2 regions of the Marinobacter sp. PE14 genome follow, and region 2 is predicted to be linked to the other one. Evidence: predicted binding sites of a transcription regulator. Region 2 holds the regulator's gene; the other holds the start of a gene.
The links. Region 2 encodes LexA, which represses DNA repair genes until DNA is damaged. Its sites were predicted from a motif close to CTGTNTNNNNANACAG; they were not measured.

Region 1: the regulator LexA is predicted to act here: its motif matches at 5,322-5,337, upstream of recA (recombinase RecA).

What each region holds. Positions count from the first base shown of each region.
Region 1 covers NZ_JBQXNY010000003.1:454,299-462,321, forward strand. The annotation lists gene ACWJ62_RS12795 (hypothetical protein) at 1-817, shown strand, start outside; gene ACWJ62_RS12800 (LysE family translocator) at 874-1,512, shown strand; gene fdxA (ferredoxin FdxA) at 1,584-1,907, opposite strand; gene mutS (DNA mismatch repair protein MutS) at 2,058-4,688, opposite strand; gene pncC (nicotinamide-nucleotide amidase) at 4,770-5,270, shown strand; gene recA (recombinase RecA) at 5,435-6,481, shown strand; gene ACWJ62_RS12825 (hypothetical protein) at 6,478-6,738, opposite strand; gene ACWJ62_RS12830 (flavodoxin family protein) at 6,979-7,449, shown strand; gene ACWJ62_RS12835 (PilZ domain-containing protein) at 7,465-7,842, opposite strand.
Region 2 covers NZ_JBQXNY010000001.1:871,931-879,953, reverse strand. The annotation lists gene ACWJ62_RS04205 (DUF1329 domain-containing protein) at 1-270, opposite strand, end outside; gene ACWJ62_RS04200 (DUF6586 family protein) at 495-1,007, shown strand; gene ACWJ62_RS04195 (hypothetical protein) at 1,059-1,319, shown strand; gene ACWJ62_RS04190 (cell division inhibitor SulA) at 1,324-1,815, opposite strand; gene lexA (transcriptional repressor LexA) at 1,858-2,469, opposite strand; gene ACWJ62_RS04180 (amidoligase family protein) at 2,685-3,686, shown strand; gene ACWJ62_RS04175 (gamma-glutamyl-gamma-aminobutyrate hydrolase family protein) at 3,679-4,413, shown strand; gene ACWJ62_RS04170 (SIMPL domain-containing protein) at 4,445-5,149, shown strand; gene ACWJ62_RS04165 (translocation/assembly module TamB domain-containing protein) at 5,152-8,023, opposite strand, start outside.

The DNA of each region.
Region 1 (8,023 bases), on a different contig from region 2:
AGGTATTCCGGAGCTGGCTGCGGAAATGGCAACCGAGGTGCTCAATGCCAATGTGCAGTCACAGACCACCCTGGGCGAGATCATCACTCGCGAACAGGCCACCGGCTTTCTGGAGGAGGCTCTGGAACTCCGACAGCAGCGTGAACGGGTGATCAGCGAGATCATGGCGCACCCGGTTTATCAGGAACTGGTGTCTAATGTGGTTTACCATGGCCTGATGAACTACTTCTATGAGGACAATTTGATCGCCAAGTCTGTACCGGGCGTTGGTTCAATGATGAAGTTCGGCAAGCGCATGGCCAACAGGGCGGTGCCGGGGCTGGATGAAACCTTCGAGAGGCGTCTGAAGGCCTGGCTGTCCGACAGCCTGCCCGGTTTGATCAGCCGTAGTGAGCAGTTTCTGCATAGTGCCCTGTCTGACGACGAATTGCGGGACAGCGTGATGGCCGCCTGGGTGTCGCTGGAGGATCGCACCATTGCCGATTTACATGAAGGCCTGGGCGACGTGGAACTGCAGGAATTTGTTGTGCTCGGATATGAGTTCTGGCTGCAGTTCCGCAAGACCGGATACTTCGAGGAATGCGCCCGGGCAGTGGTTTCCCACCTGTTCGTAAAGTATGGCGAGTGCCCGCTCACGGATTTGCTGGGCGATATGGGGGTAAGCCGTGAGGTTGTCATGGCGGAGATTGATGCCTACGCAATTCCGGTTATAGACGTATTGCGTGAAGAGGGCTATGTTGAGGCCCTGATTCGCCGGCGGCTTGCACCATTTTACAAGTCCGCCGCTGCGCGTAAGATTCTCCAGCAGGAGGCCTGAGTCTGAGATCGTCGACAGGGCCGCGGAGAAGTTTTCGTTCAGGATTCTGAGAGGGCATGACGTTGATATCGGATCTGTTCTGGGCCTATCTGGTTGCCATTACATTGCTCACTATCACGCCCGGTGTGGATACCCTGCTGGTGATGCGTAATACCGGCCGGGGTGGTTTGTGGGATGGTTGCGTGACCAGCGTCGGTATCTGCAGCGGCCTGTTTATCCATGCCACGCTCTCGGCGCTGGGCATTTCCCTTCTTTTGGTGGAAACCGCCTGGGCATTCTCTGCCCTGAAGTGGGCCGGTGCCTGTTACCTGGTCTGGCTCGGCATCGGTTCCTTGCGCCAGGCTCTTCGCCAGGGTGACGCGCCTGCAGCAAAAGAAGTAACGGTTGCCCGCCGGAAGGTGGCCGTGGCGGTGTCCTTCCGTGAGGGGCTGCTGTCCAACGTTCTTAATCCCAAAACCGCCCTGTTCTATATGGCTTTGCTACCACAGTTTGTGGATCCGGCAGGTAACGCCTTTCAGCAGTCGCTGATGCTGGCCGGTGTGCATTTTCTGTTGGCAATGCTTTGGCAGTGTGGTCTGGCCTGGGTGGTGGTTACGTTTCGGAGTCTTGGTGTAAACGCCCGTGTGAAGCGAACGCTGAACGGCCTGACGGGTGGGTTTTTCGTGGCCATGGGCGCCAAGCTGGCCAGCACCTGACGCAATCACGGAAATTCAGACAAAGAAAAAGGGAAGCCTCGGCTTCCCTTTTTTGTTCCAGTTCCGGATGCTTACTTTTCCAGATACTGAAGCTTGTTCGGCTTGCCATCCCACTCTTCAGCGTCTGGCAGCGGATCTTTCTTTTCGGTGATGTTCGGCCATTTGGCGGCCAGATCGGCATTCAGCTCCACAAACTGGACCTGATCGGCCGGCAGCTCGTCTTCCGAGAAAATGGCTTCGGCCGGGCACTCTGGCTCGCACAGGGCGCAGTCGATACATTCGTCCGGGTCGATTACCAGAAAGTTCGGTCCCTCGTAGAAGCAGTCTACCGGACAGACTTCCACGCAGTCTGTGTACTTACACTTGATGCAGTTATCAGTAACGATAAACGCCATAGTCAGATCCCTGGTCCAGTGGTCGGTCAGTCTCATCAGGAGCGCCGTCAGGCGCTGCCGTTATATTTTGGTGCGCGATATTGTAGGGAGCGACCCGCACAGCCGCAAGCGTTCGACTGCTATAACCTTATTACACAGATCAATTCTTCGCTATTTCTTCATCAACGCCTTCAGCTCGTAGAGCTGATTGATGGCGTCCCGGGGGGTTAGTCCGTCCAGGTCGATCTCTTTCAGGGCTTCTTCCACGACACTGGGTTCCAGGCTAGCGAACATATCGCTCTGGTAAACGGATTCATTAACCTTGGTTGCCGGCTTGGCCCGGGGTGCGTTGTTGCCGTGTTCAACGGCCGAGGCTGCCGGCGCCGCCGGCGAAGCACTGCCCTCCAGGTGGGAGAGCTGGGTTTTGGCGTTACGGATCACATCCTGTGGCACGCCTGCCAGCTTTGCCACCTGCAGACCGTAGCTCTGGCTTGCCGGGCCATCATGCACATTATGCAGGAACACGATGCTGTCATCGTGTTCGGTGGCTGTGAGGTGCACGTTGACGGCATGCTGGAGTTCGTCGGCTAGCTGGGTGAGCTCGAAATAGTGGGTGGCAAACAGCGTGTAGCAGCGTATCTCCCGGGCAAGGTGTTCGGCAGTAGCCCAGGCCAGGGACAGGCCGTCAAAGGTGCTGGTGCCGCGACCAACCTCGTCCATCAACACCAGGCTGTGCTCGGTGGCGTTGTGCAGGATGTTGGCAGTTTCTGTCATTTCCACCATGAAAGTGGATCGGCCGCCGGCGATATCGTCCGAGGAGCCCATGCGGGTAAAAATCCGGTCCACGGGACCGATCACTGCACGGTTGGCGGGCACGAAACTGCCGGTGTAGGCGAGCAGGGCAATCAGCGCGGCCTGACGCATATAGGTGGATTTACCGCCCATGTTCGGGCCGGTTATCACCAGCATGCGCCGCTGGGTATCCATTAGCAGATCGTTCGGTACGAAGGGCTCGTCCAGCAACTGCTCTACCACCGGGTGGCGCCCTTCTTCAATGTCAAAACCCGGGGATTCGGTGAACTCCGGCGCGGAAAAGCGCAGGGAGGTGGCGCGCTCGGCAAAATTGCTCAGCACATCCAGTTCTGCCAGTGCCTGGGCGGCATCCTGAAGTGGCGCAAGCTGTCCGGCGACGGTTTCCAGGACTTCATCGTAAAGGCCTTTCTCACGGGCCAGAGCCCGGCTCTTGGCACTCAGGGCCTTGTCCTCAAACTCTTTGAGTTCCGGTGTGATGAATCGCTCGGCGTTTTTCAGGGTCTGCCGGCGAATGTAATCCACCGGTGCCTGGTCCGACTGGGCCCGGCTGATTTCGATGTAATAACCGTGGACCCGGTTGTAACCAACCTTCAGGGTGCTGATGCCGGTGCGGTCCCGCTCCCGGGTTTCCACATCCAGCAGATACTGGCCGGCGTTTTCGCTAATGTTGCGCAGCTCGTCCAGCTCCTCGTCGAAGCCTTCCCGGATGACCCCGCCTTCACGGATCACGACCGGGGGATTGTCGATGATGGCGCGCTCCAGCAGATCCGCCAGTTCAGGGTATTCACCAATGATGGTCGCCAGCTTGACGACGTGGTGGGAATTGACCGGTTTCAGAGTTTCCTGCAAGTCCGGCAGGGCCTGGAAGGCATCCCGAAGCCGTGCCAGGTCTCTTGGGCGGGCCGAACGAAGGGCAACCCGTGCGAGAACGCGCTCAATATCACCGACAGCTTTCAGCAGGTCATGCACAGGTTCGTAATGGAAGCCTTCCAGCAGTGCCGATACCGCCTGCTGACGCTGGCGGACGATCTCCACATCCCGAAGCGGCCGATTCAGCCAGCGCCGGAGTTCCCGTCCACCCATGGATGTGGCGGTGCGGTCCATGACCCAGGCCAGGGTGTACTGGTGGCCGCCCATGAGATTGGTGTCAATTTCCAGATTGCGACGGCTGGCGGCGTCCAGAATGACTGCTTCATCGCGCCGTTCACGGGTCAGCTTGCGAATATGGGGCAGGGCGGTACGCTGGGTTTCCTTGGCATACTGCAGCAGGCAGCCCGCGGCACAGACGGCGAGATTGAGTTCCTCGCAGCCAAAACCCGTCAGGTCCCTCACCTGAAGCTGATGGGTAATAACCCTGCGGGCCGTATCGGGTTCGAAGAGCCAGGGTCCCTGACGGCGTATTCCGGTGAAACCGTCCAGAACTTCCTCGTAGGGAAAATCCTCGCTGATCAGAATTTCCGCCGGACGCAGGCGTTGGAGTTCGCCTTGCAGGGCTTCCAGGTTTTCCAGCTCTGACACGGCAAAACGGCCGCTGGAAATATCGAGCGAGGCAAAACCGAACTGCTCCCGTTGGTTATAGATGGCCACCAGCAGATTGTCCCGGCGATCTTCCAGGTAGGCGTCGTCACTCAGCGTGCCCGGTGTGACAATACGGACCACCTGGCGATCAACCGGTCCCTTGCTGGTGGCGGGGTCTCCGATCTGCTCGCAGATGGCGATGGATTGACCTGCCCGAACCAGCCGGGCAATGTAGCCCTCAGAAGAGTGATAGGGGATGCCGGCCATGGGGATCGGGTTGCCGCCTGACTGGCCCCGGGCGGTGAGGGTGATATCCATCAGCTCGGCCGCTTTCTTGGCATCTTCGTAAAAAAGCTCGTAAAAATCCCCCATGCGGTAGAAAACCAGTTCATTGGGGTGCTGACCCTTGATCTTCAGGTATTGCTGCATCATTGGGGTGTGCTTGGAAAGATCGGTCTGAGCTGCTGACATGAACGGGTCCGGTAGCCTTGCTTTGGATGAAGGCGTGAATTGTAAGAAAATAACCGCCGTGATGAAACGAAGGAGGTCATTATGCTGGCCAGCGATCAGGAATTGGAAGAGGCAGGCAACCGCCTTGGTGAACGACTGCGGAGAACCGGCCGTACAGTTGCTACGGCGGAGAGTTGCACCGGCGGCTGGGTTGCCAAGGTACTGACCGATCGTGCCGGTTCTTCGGCTTACGTGCTGGGTGGCCTGGTCACTTACAGCAATGAGGCCAAGCAAGGGCTTCTGGGCGTAACCCGGAAATCGCTGGATGAACACGGTGCGGTCAGCGAACCGGTCGTGCGGGAAATGGTTGCAGGTGCACTGGTGGCAACCGACGCCGACGTTGCCGTGGCCATCAGTGGTGTAGCCGGACCCGGAGGCGGCAGCGACGACAAGCCTGTGGGCACGGTCTGGTTTGCCTGGGGAGACAGTCCGGCATCCACGGTGGCGGTGGTCAAGCGCTTCGACGGAGACCGCGACCAGGTTCGTCGGCAAGCCGTTCTCTATGCTCTTCAAGGGGTTAACGAGTTTGTGGGCGAAGTCTGATCGCTTTCACATCCGAAGGGGTTGGTCTCCTCAGCGGGTTATGTTTTAATACTGTTCAAATATACAGGGAATTGGCCGGTCGAGCTGTACGGATTCCCGATTCACTATTACGCTGCCAGCCTTTCCCTGAGGGTGGCAGCCCAGGCGACAGAGGGTTTGCACTGATGGAAGACAACCGCAAGAAAGCATTGAGCGCAGCACTTGGGCAGATCGAGCGCCAGTTTGGCAAGGGCGCTGTCATGAAAATGGGCGATCAGCCCCGCGAAGCCATTCCTGCGGTCTCCACCGGTTCCCTGGGCCTGGACGTTGCCCTGGGTATTGGCGGTCTTCCTTATGGTCGAATTTGCGAAATCTACGGTCCGGAAAGTTCCGGTAAGACGACGCTCACCCTGCAGGTAATTGCCGAAGCACAAAAAGCCGGCAAAACCTGCGCATTCGTGGATGCCGAGCACGCGCTTGATCCGGTTTACGCCGAGAAGCTGGGCGTCAATGTGGACGACCTTCTGGTGTCCCAGCCGGATACCGGTGAGCAGGCCCTGGAAATCTCCGACATGCTGGTTCGTTCCAATGCGGTAGACGTGATCATCGTGGACTCCGTGGCGGCCCTGACCCCGAAAGCGGAGATTGAAGGTGAAATGGGCGACAGCCACGTTGGTCTGCAGGCGCGACTGATGTCCCAGGCGCTTCGTAAGCTGACCGGTAACGTCAAACACGCCAACTGCCTGATGATTTTCATCAACCAGATACGTATGAAAATCGGCGTTATGTTTGGCTCGCCCGAAACCACCACCGGTGGTAACGCGCTGAAATTCTACTCCTCCGTTCGCCTTGATATCCGCCGCATTGGTGCCGTGAAAGACGGTGACGAAGTGGTCGGTAACGAGACCCGCGTGAAAGTGGTCAAGAACAAAGTATCGCCGCCGTTCAAGCAGGCCGAGTTCCAGATCATGTACGGTAAGGGCATTTACCACATGGCGGAAGTGCTGGATATGGGCGTTAAGGAAGGCTTTGTCGACAAGTCCGGGGCCTGGTACGCCTACAATGGCGACAAGATCGGTCAAGGCAAGGCCAACGCCTGCAAGTTCCTGGAAGAAAACATGGACATTGCCAACGAGATCGAAGCCAAGGTTCGGGACAAGTTGATGCCCAAGCCTGAACCTAAGAAAGACGCAAAAGAAGAGCCCGCAGAAGCCAACGGCGAGCTGCTCTAAACCTTCCCCGGCGAAGACGATAGGTGCGGCAGGCGTAAATTCAGGCCTGCCGCGCCTTCGCTACCTTCGGTTTTCTTTTCAGGTATTAATTTTTCTTCCAGCTCCCGCCGAAAGTGACCCGGCTCAGCGCCAATGTCGATTTCCAGCCGCTTCAGGTAATCTTCGCCGCCTGTCTGTTGCAACTGGCTTTTGATCCAGCTCCTGTATTTTATTCGACGATAGAGTTCCTTTAGTTTTCTACCGTTGAGATAACGCATCGACTTCTCCTCCTTTAGCGGTTCACCTTGTAATCCATGGTAAGCAGAAGTCTTTGCAAGGTATCGGTTCAGATCGCTTAAAAGTCCTCGTAACAGATCGACTATTTTTGCCTCTGTGCTGCTCAAAAAATGAGCATCTGTGCTTGCTGCGTCTTCCTCCGGTTTGAGCTGGCCTCAGAATGAATCCATACTCTCCAGATGCCCAAATTCTTTGCTCTTCAGCTACACAACAGGGTTGGTATGGAAGCAAGAAAGAGATTATTGATAGTCGCTCATGCACCTTCCCCTAATACTCTCAAGCTTCGGGAGGCGGCAGAGCAGGGGGCGCACCATGAAGACATCGATAGCGTAGAGGTAAAGGTGTTGGCGCCCCTGGACGCCGGTCCCGATGACGTTCTGGCCTGCGACGCCATTATTCTGGGCACCACTGAGAATCTCGGGTATATGAGTGGTGCTTTGAAGGACTTCTTCGATCGCAGCTACTATCCCTGCCTTGAGAAAACCCAGGGGTTGCCCTTTGCCTATTACATCCGCGCAGGCCATGATGGCACGGGCACCAATCGGGCTATTGAAAGCATTACCACCGGGCTACGCTGGAAGCTGATCCAGGAACCTCTTATCTGCCGGGGTGAATACCGGGATGAGTTTGAAGATCAGTGTCGGGAGCTGGGGATGTATGTTGCGGCAAGCCTTGACGCCGGACTGGTATGAACCTGAGAAGCCGGTTCAGCTGGCAAACCGGTTGTAGAAGCCTTCAATTCGGGACAGGGCGTTGTCGACAGTTCGTGAATAGCCCTTCTTGTCCAGACAATAGCTGAATTGGACACTGACGCGATAGCCGGTCTGGAAGGGCTGGCATTCGACCACCCGGGCACAAACCCGCGATTCGCTGATGTACTTGCCGTCAAAATCCATGAACAGACGGGCGCCCGGCTCTACTGGCCTGGGGCATAGCACTGCCATTCCGTACCGGTTGAGGTCCAGGCAGGTAACCGGCGTGGGGTGTTTGCCACGACCAAGGAAGCTACGCTCCCGGAGCTGGACCTTCAGACAGGAGGCGGGGTAACGATCCTTGATTCTGCGCTCTGCGGAATCATTGGTCATACGCTGGCGTCCGTTGCGTGCATTGTCTTTATGGTTGGGACATGAAGTGTAGTTCCGGAAAGGCTGGCTGAAAAATGAGCGGCGACGGAATTGTGAACTGTCTAACAAAATCCCGCGCACTGTGCGCAACTCCAGAAATCTTCGTGCTGAACGCGACAGAGCCGACCGCAGAATCTACAAT
Region 2 (8,023 bases):
CTCCAGGTTGTCGGAGGTAATAACGAAAAGCGCCTCATCTTCGGGAAACGGGTTAATTTCCACTTGCCCTTCACGCCAACCATCCGGCGGTGTGGCCATACCTCCGGTCCATTCGGGTATGCTGCCTGAGCGGTTGCCCGCCTTTTCGGCTCCGACCGGCGTGAGTTCACCACCAAGCCGTTGGGCCTCGGCGGCCGTGACCTTGGACAGAGCCTGTCCGGAAAACCCGAGAAAAACCAGTGCGACACCTGCAACAAGTTGGCTTCGCATCCCTTACACCTCCAGAAGTTCATGCTGTTGGGCAGCCGGCACGAGCAGAACTCGCACAGCCGGGCGCCTTTTTGCCAAATTGAAACGGTCGTTTCAAGTGATTGTTTGTATTTTATTGTGAAACCTGCCCGCACAGACAGTGGAAGAAATTTGATACCGAAAATGGTAGAGTGAGAGATTAATTTTCCGGGGTTACACCCGCGCTGGGGGATTGAAGGTATTCCATGGCCTCGCAATGGCACTCACTGGTTTCTCAAAAACTCTTTCTCGCCCGCACGCTGCTTCAGCCACTCGACCGGCCCACAGCCGAGGGTCAAGAACAACGTCCCAACGAAGCGGAGCAGGCGCTGCGCCGAGAAGCCGCTATTCAGGGATCGATCGAGCTGCTTCTGCGGTCTCGAAAACTGTTGCTGGTCATGATCGCCAGGCTTTACCAGAGAAAATCAGAGGAGCCTTCAACCCTGGATGAGCTGGTCGCTCTTATCGGGCCAGAACCGAGTGAAATTGGCCGCCTGAAGGAGCTGGAGCAGCGATCAGGAAGTTGGTGGAACCATCTGGTGCAACTCGAACGCTCTCAAAGCAGACCCCCGGCGACCAAAAAAACCGTGAGCGAAGAGAACATCATTGCGGTGTCAGCCGACTCCGGCCCGGATCGATCGTCGTCCGCGTTGATGAAAACGCTGACTGCCGTCAAACATTTTGCCGATGATCTGGAAGAGCAGCACAGCGAGTGGTAAGCCACTCCAAGCTCCGGTTATTCAAATCGTATTAACTTGAAGGTTTATTGAATGTCACCATCGTTTTTTGAAATCGTGCAATTGACCAATGGCGATTACGCCCTGCGCCGCATTGATGATGACAGTGCGCCACTGGTAACAATCTCTTTTTCGGAAGAAGCCCGGGAAATGATGGAAGACCGGGATATGTCGGTTGCCAAAGCAATGATTGCCGCTGGCATTGAGGCCGTAGGCAATGTTGCCCACGATATCGACTGGGAAGATGACGAACTGGACGCCTCAGACGCCCAGCCCTCCTACACTCTGCATTGATCGGTTAACGCTGCCTGAGAACAACGCCGTGGCTATTACCCTCGGCCGAGGCTCTTTGCAGGGATTCGAAGGCAGTGCGGCCCAGTTTACGGGTCCACATAACCACCGCGTGACAGGTACCGGCACTGAGGGCTCGCTCTGCCAGGTCCTGGGCGGGATAATCCGGTGTTGAACGCAGCACCAGCAATTCGCCGGCGACAATCCCGTGCATTTTTTGCCACTTGCTGACCAGCGCCTGAGGCGGATCGATCCAGGCCAGCCAGCGCTTCTCCTGATTCAGCTGGGTCAGCATTGGCAACAGCAGCTGGAAATTTTCTACCTGACCTTCCGGCAGAATGATTTCCGTCACATTGCCACAGACTTTGGGTTCTCTGGTTTCCGGAGAGCGTCGGGCGCGAATGACGGAACGTCGCTCGCGGGCGGCGGTTGCCGGCACTGAACAGGACAGAGCATTGGGATTGTAGGCCAGATTCTGATTAAAGCTCATTTGTTCCATAATTCACCCGTTATTCAATCTATCTGAGGCTATCCGAACCGCTCAGTGCAGGTCAGAGCGGCGGATAACACCAACACCCAGACCCTCGATGAACAGCTCCTGTTCGGTCAGGTCCACTTCGATCGGTGCGAATTCTTCGTTCTCGGCAATCAGGTAGACTTTCGAACCTTCCTTACGGAAGCGTTTTACCGTGACCTCATCGCCAACCCGGGCAACAACCACCTGGCCGTTGTGAACATCCTGGGTGCTGTGAACTGCCAGCAGGTCGCCATCGAGAATACCGATATCCTTCATGCTCATGCCCCGGACCCGCAGAAGATAATCTGCAGACGGCGAAAAGAATTCCGGCTGCAGTGTGCAGTGATCCTCGATGTGCTCCTGAGCAAGTATCGGACTACCGGCTGCAACCTGACCAATAACCGGAAGACCCAGATCCTCCTCCGCCTCAGGCAAACGGATGCCGCGACTGGCTCCCGGCACCATCTCGATGGCACCTTTCCTTGCCAGAGCCCGAAGATGCTCCTCCGCGGCGTTGGCCGAACGGAAGCCCAGTTCTGCCGCGATTTCAGCACGAGTTGGCGGGTAGCCGGTCTCGTCGACGTATCGGCGTATGATATCCAGTACCTGGGACTGTCTTGCTGTCAGCTTCATCAAGCTACTCCGCTATATCGGGATCGGGCCGCTGCAAACATTTTCGTCTCGGAAGAGTTGTTCCAGCCGCCCTGTTTTTTTATACAGTAAACTGACTATATACAGTGTTTTATCCAGTGTAAAGTCAGCTCCCTGATTTTCTTGCATCTGCTTAATAATGAGGATCAACAGCGGTGTGATATGGTTAGGGCACGATTCCTCACGAACCAGGGAGCACCATGACCCAAGTCAGTGCCTGCAGGATGCCTGACATCCTAGAGACGAACGAAGGGAAGGAACGCCGGGTTGGCGTCGAGATCGAACTGTCTGGCCTGGGCTACGATGAGCTGGTTACATTGGCGGCGAAGATGCTGGAGGGCACTCCCGAACTAAAGTCACGCTATGTAACAACTTTGCAGACAGCCCTTGGCGACTTTACGGTTGAGCTTGATTCCGATCCGATCAAGGATCTTGATCTGGCGGATGAGCGCCTCCCCGAATCCATTCGTGAACTCGGTGGACAGGCGATGGATGTGATCGACGCCGCGGCCGAGCGCGTGGTACCCCTCGAGATCATAAGCCCGCCTCTGAAGTTTTCCAGCGTCGAGGTGATTGAAACTCTCGTCGACAAGCTCAGAAACGCCGGCGCCCTGGGCAGCCGCGATGCCATCTATTTTGCGTTTGGCCTGCAGCTGAATCCCGAGTTGCCCGATCTCAGCCCGAAGACCCTGGTTCGTTACTTCCAGGCGTTCGCGGCCCTGTACGAATGGCTCAAGCACCGGCATCAACTGGATGTCAGCCGCAAATTCACCACCTATATTGAACCCTGGCACGGCCGCTACACCGAGCTCCTGATGGAAGACAACTATCATCCAAACATCGGGGAGCTCATGGAGGATTACCTGGAGTTCAATCCCACCCGCAATCGCGCGCTTGACTTGCTTCCGCTGTTTGCCCACCTGGACAAGGAACGCCTGGAACGCCATGTTCAGGATCCCAGGATAAAAAGCAGGCCAACCCTGCATTACCGGTTGCCGGATTGCGACATCGACAATCCCGGCTGGCATTTCTCAACCGTGTGGAACGACTGGGTCGTTCTGGAGCAGTTGGCCAACAACCCCGACGACCTGGCCGACATGCGTCGGCTATTCCGGGAAAGGCGGAAACTGAATCTACACAACCTGACCCACAGCTGGCGGGAAACCACCGACGACTGGTTGGCCAAGAACGGGTATGTCTGAAGAGTCCAAAGAACAGGAACTTGAGGTTCCGGGCCTGACGATCGGCATCAGCGGTCCCGCTCGCAAAAGCCTTGCCCATCGCCTGATCAGCCTTGGCCTGCGTCTCCACGGTGCCCGAACCCACTACATTCGCCCCGGGGCGCGGGTCGCCGTGGCCATGCTTGATGGCCTGGTGCTGTCAGGCGGCACCCACGTCCATCCGGAGCGTTATGGGCAGGAGCCGCAGGTGACCGCAAACTATGACCGCAAGCGGGATAAAACCGATCAGTCGCTGCTTGAGCAAGCTGAGGCCATTGGCATTCCCGTACTCGGGATTTGCCGCGGCGCCCAGCTCATCAACGTTTTCCACGGCGGATCCCTGTGCCAGAATGTGACACCACTGAGGGTCAATACCCGGCATCGCCCGCTGCTGTTGCCCTTGCAAACCGTGCGTCTGGTAACGCACAGCCGGCTTGAGCAAGCCATGCGCTCCCCGGTGATCGGCGCCAACCGGATTCACAGCCAGGCCATCAAGCGCCTGGGCCGAAACCTGCGTGTGACTGCAGTGGATAATGATCTGTTTGTACAGGCTATTGAAAGCACCGGACGCCAATGGCTCACGGGCATCCAGTGGCACCCGGAATACCTGCTCTACCATGGCGGACACCGACGCATCTTTGGCCAGTTTGTGGATGCCGCCCGCCGATACAAACTGGCGCGTCTGGAACCGGATTCCAACAACGCCTGACCCACCAACGGTTTCCAAAGGAGGCACTACCATGAACGGACGGAATCGCAAGCTCCGTTTAAACCTGAAGTCCGGCTTTCTTCTCCCTCTCGCTCTCACAGTACCTGCCCTGGCAATGGCGGGCGAAGTGACGCTCACCGGCGAGGGCAGTGTCCGATACGAGCCCGACAGCGCCAGACTCCAGTTCACAGCAAGTGCCGAGCACGAACTTCCCCAGAAGGCCACCGAACGGGTAGCGGCTCTGATGGAGCAGTGGCGCGAGGGGATTACCGAGTACCGGGATCAGCTCAATGACTACTCAGACGCGTCGGTGAACCTTTACACCCGAACTCTGCCCGCATCGCAAAGGGAGGAGGAGCCCCGCAAGCAGGCCGTCGCCTCCCAGACCATCAGCTTCAGCATCAGTGACCTTACTCTGCTCAATCCCCTGCTTCAGCAGGCCCAGGCTGTGGGCCTGGATTACCGTCTCGGCCCTCACCAGTTCTTCCACTCGGATGAGCCAGGTATGGAACAGGAAGCACTTGCCAGAGCTATCGCAGACGCCCAGGCCCGGTGCCGATTCGTGGCCAGTCAGCTCGATCAGACCTGCGGTGATGTGGTCACCATCAATATCAATGGCGGACACCGCCCGGCACCCATGATGATGGCGGAGGCAAAGTCCATGTCGGATACGGTTTCAAGCGTGGGTGAGCGGGAAATCCAGGCCTCAGTGAGCGCCACCTTCGAGCTGGACTGAACTCAGAAATCCCGGGTGTAGAAAATATCCAGGGAGGCCGCCAGCCCGCTGGCAGCCTCCAGATAGAAGTAGCGGCCCAGATCGTAGCGAAGAGCGACCGTAGTGATCGGCTCGAAGATGCCGACACCATAGCGAACACTCAACTCATCCGTCAGATAGCCACTCGCCACCACCGAGGTTTGATCGCCGGAGCCCTCCGCTTCCAGGGTTAGCTGGCGAATGCCAAACTCTTCGCCAATTTGCCCCGTCACCTTGTTGGCCTGGGTCAGCCCCAGTGACAGCGCCGCACGGCTCATCTGGCCCTCATCGCCCCGGCTCTGGGGCGCCCTACCAAGAATGACATAGGAAAGCGCGTCCGTCTGGGGCATATCGGGGTTGGAGAATACTTCCGTCTGGGGCGACTGCACAGGGCCGGTCAGACGAATACCGGCAACAACGGTATCCACGGTACGGACGGCCTCGATGTCCAGATAGGGTTGGGTAAGGTTGCCCACGAACAACAGTCTTGCCCGCCTGAGCTCGAGCTCCTGGCCATAGGCTTCATACTGGCCATTGACCAGCTGGAGCGTGCCGCGGGTATCCATGTCATTGCCAATGCGAAGAGACCCCTTCAGATCACCGGTCACGCCGAAGGCGGCAAAGGTCACCTGATCTTCTCCAACGACCACGGTCACATCCATGTTCAGCGATCGCACAACGGGCTCTTCCCGCTCCACGCCGACAATGACCTCGTCCTCCGACACCGACACGGCCTGCTCGGGCAAACCTTGAATCTTGATGTCGCCTCGTGGCACTCCGACCTGTCCGGATACCTCCAGGGCACCCTCACTGAAAACGATGGTCAGGTCCGGCTCCACCTCAAGCTGCGCATAAGGCTCCAGGTTGAATGGCACACGGCTGCCGGAAATCGTGATTTCCCCCCGGGGAGACTGTTGCCAGTCAATTTCGCCATCCACTATGGTCTGGCTTCGCGCATTGCTCCGGATCCTGCCACTGATCTCAGCCGAGTAGCCGGCGAACTGAACGCTTGCGATCATCTCCTCGATCGGTACCGGCAAGCGGGGATCGGAAACACGTCCATTCACAAGGTGCAGTTCGCCGGTTACGGCCGGCTTCATCAGCGGGCCGGAAAGCTGGCCCTGGCCGTTCACGCGACCGGCAACTTCATCCAGCCCCGAAAGCAGCCCTGCAAGGGCAATATCCAGACCCTCGAGACTGAAGGAACCCATGACGTTGCGGTCCTCCGAGTTCGGATCCAGCTCCATGTCCAGCGTGAAATCGCCAAGCTCCGGGCCGGAAAGACGGACCGCAAGATCGGCTTGTTTCGGCTTCAGGCCGACCTCGGTCGTCAGGGTATTGTAGGCGAGAGACTCCCACTCCCCGTCCACCAGCAGCTGGAATTGTCCTTCGCCAGCGTCCAGGAAAACGCGTCCGTCCGGGCCGTAGCCGGTGGTGGTGAAATCAACCTCTCCGTTGATCCGGCCGTCCCAGCGCAAAGTCTCTGGCAGCAAGGGTGCCAGGGCCACAGCAGGGAAACGGTCGATACGATAGGCAATGCGGGGGACCGGGAGCAGTGTCTGGTCCTCAGCACAAACCGTACTCTCGTCCCAGCGCCAGCAATGATTGCCAAATGTGAGTTCACCATCGGCTTTGTAAGCCAGGGTCGCCGGGGCCTGCAGCCGCCATTGCTGGGACTGTTCCGGAAGGTCAATCACGCCCCGAGACAGCTCTCCCTGCCAGGTTTTCCAGTCTGCGTCGGCCCCTCCTGCGAAACCCAGCTCAAGGTCAGCCTCGGCATGACGTGCTCCGATGCTCACGGTGTGCTTTCCCTGGGTGCCATTGGCTTCCAGAGTGAGCGTTTCAAGCTCTTGCCCGAACCCTTTGAGGCTTTCCGCCTGCAAACGGCTGACAAGGCGCATCCCCTCCTGCAGGTCGGCCTCAAGACTCAGGGTTTCAAGGGCAAGCTCATCCTGCCAGGCCAGGTTTTTGCCATTCGCTCTCAGCTGTCCCGTCGGGCGCTCTGGTGTTCCCTTCGCCGTCAGACTGGCTTGCAGGTTCCCCGTCAGGCCGGGCAGAACAATCTCTGGCGCGGGCAGATTCAGAGCCAGATCACCACGCAGCACATCGCCCCAGGTACCGTTGCCCTCAATACGGTTTTCGCCCACCAACAGCCTCAGGTCGGATAGTTCCCAACTGCCGGATGAGGTATCAAGCCGGCCCTGCAGAGACGCCGGATTGGAACGCCACTCGCCCTCAAGATCCCATCCGGCGTTCATGGCGGGTACCGGACCATCCCCTAGCTGTCCCTCGGTCGTCACATCACCGCTGAGACTTGCTTCCAGAACAGGTACCCAATAACCGGGATTGAAATCCTTGAGGCTCAAGGCCGCCTGCCAGGAAAGCGGTCCGGAAAAGTTCACCGATCCGTTTCCGGTAAGAGACCCCGCGCCTGTGCTGACGGTCAGGTTGGTCAGTGTGGTCTGCCCGGTATCACCATCCACCGTGGTGGCCAGTTCCGCGCTGCCCTGAGGACCATCGACACCGGCTTCAAGTTCTGCGTGGTAGCTCCCCTCACGCCAGGACACGGTGCCATCCAGGGAATGAAGGGTTACCACTGGCGGCTCGAGACCCGGGATCAACGTATACCAGGGAAATCCGCGCAAACGGATATCGGCACTGGCTTCGAGGCCCTGGCTCCAGGAAACATTGCCATTGGCCACCACAGTGTCCTGCCCGGCCCCGCTCTCCCGCCTCGCGGCCAGCTCGATCCGGATGTTCTCGGCCGCGCGAGTCGTCGCCAGGCCCTCCAGCGTCAGCCGTACCGGGCCTGCCGTGCCCGGAAGTGTGGCTTGCCCCCGGGTACGAAAACCCTCC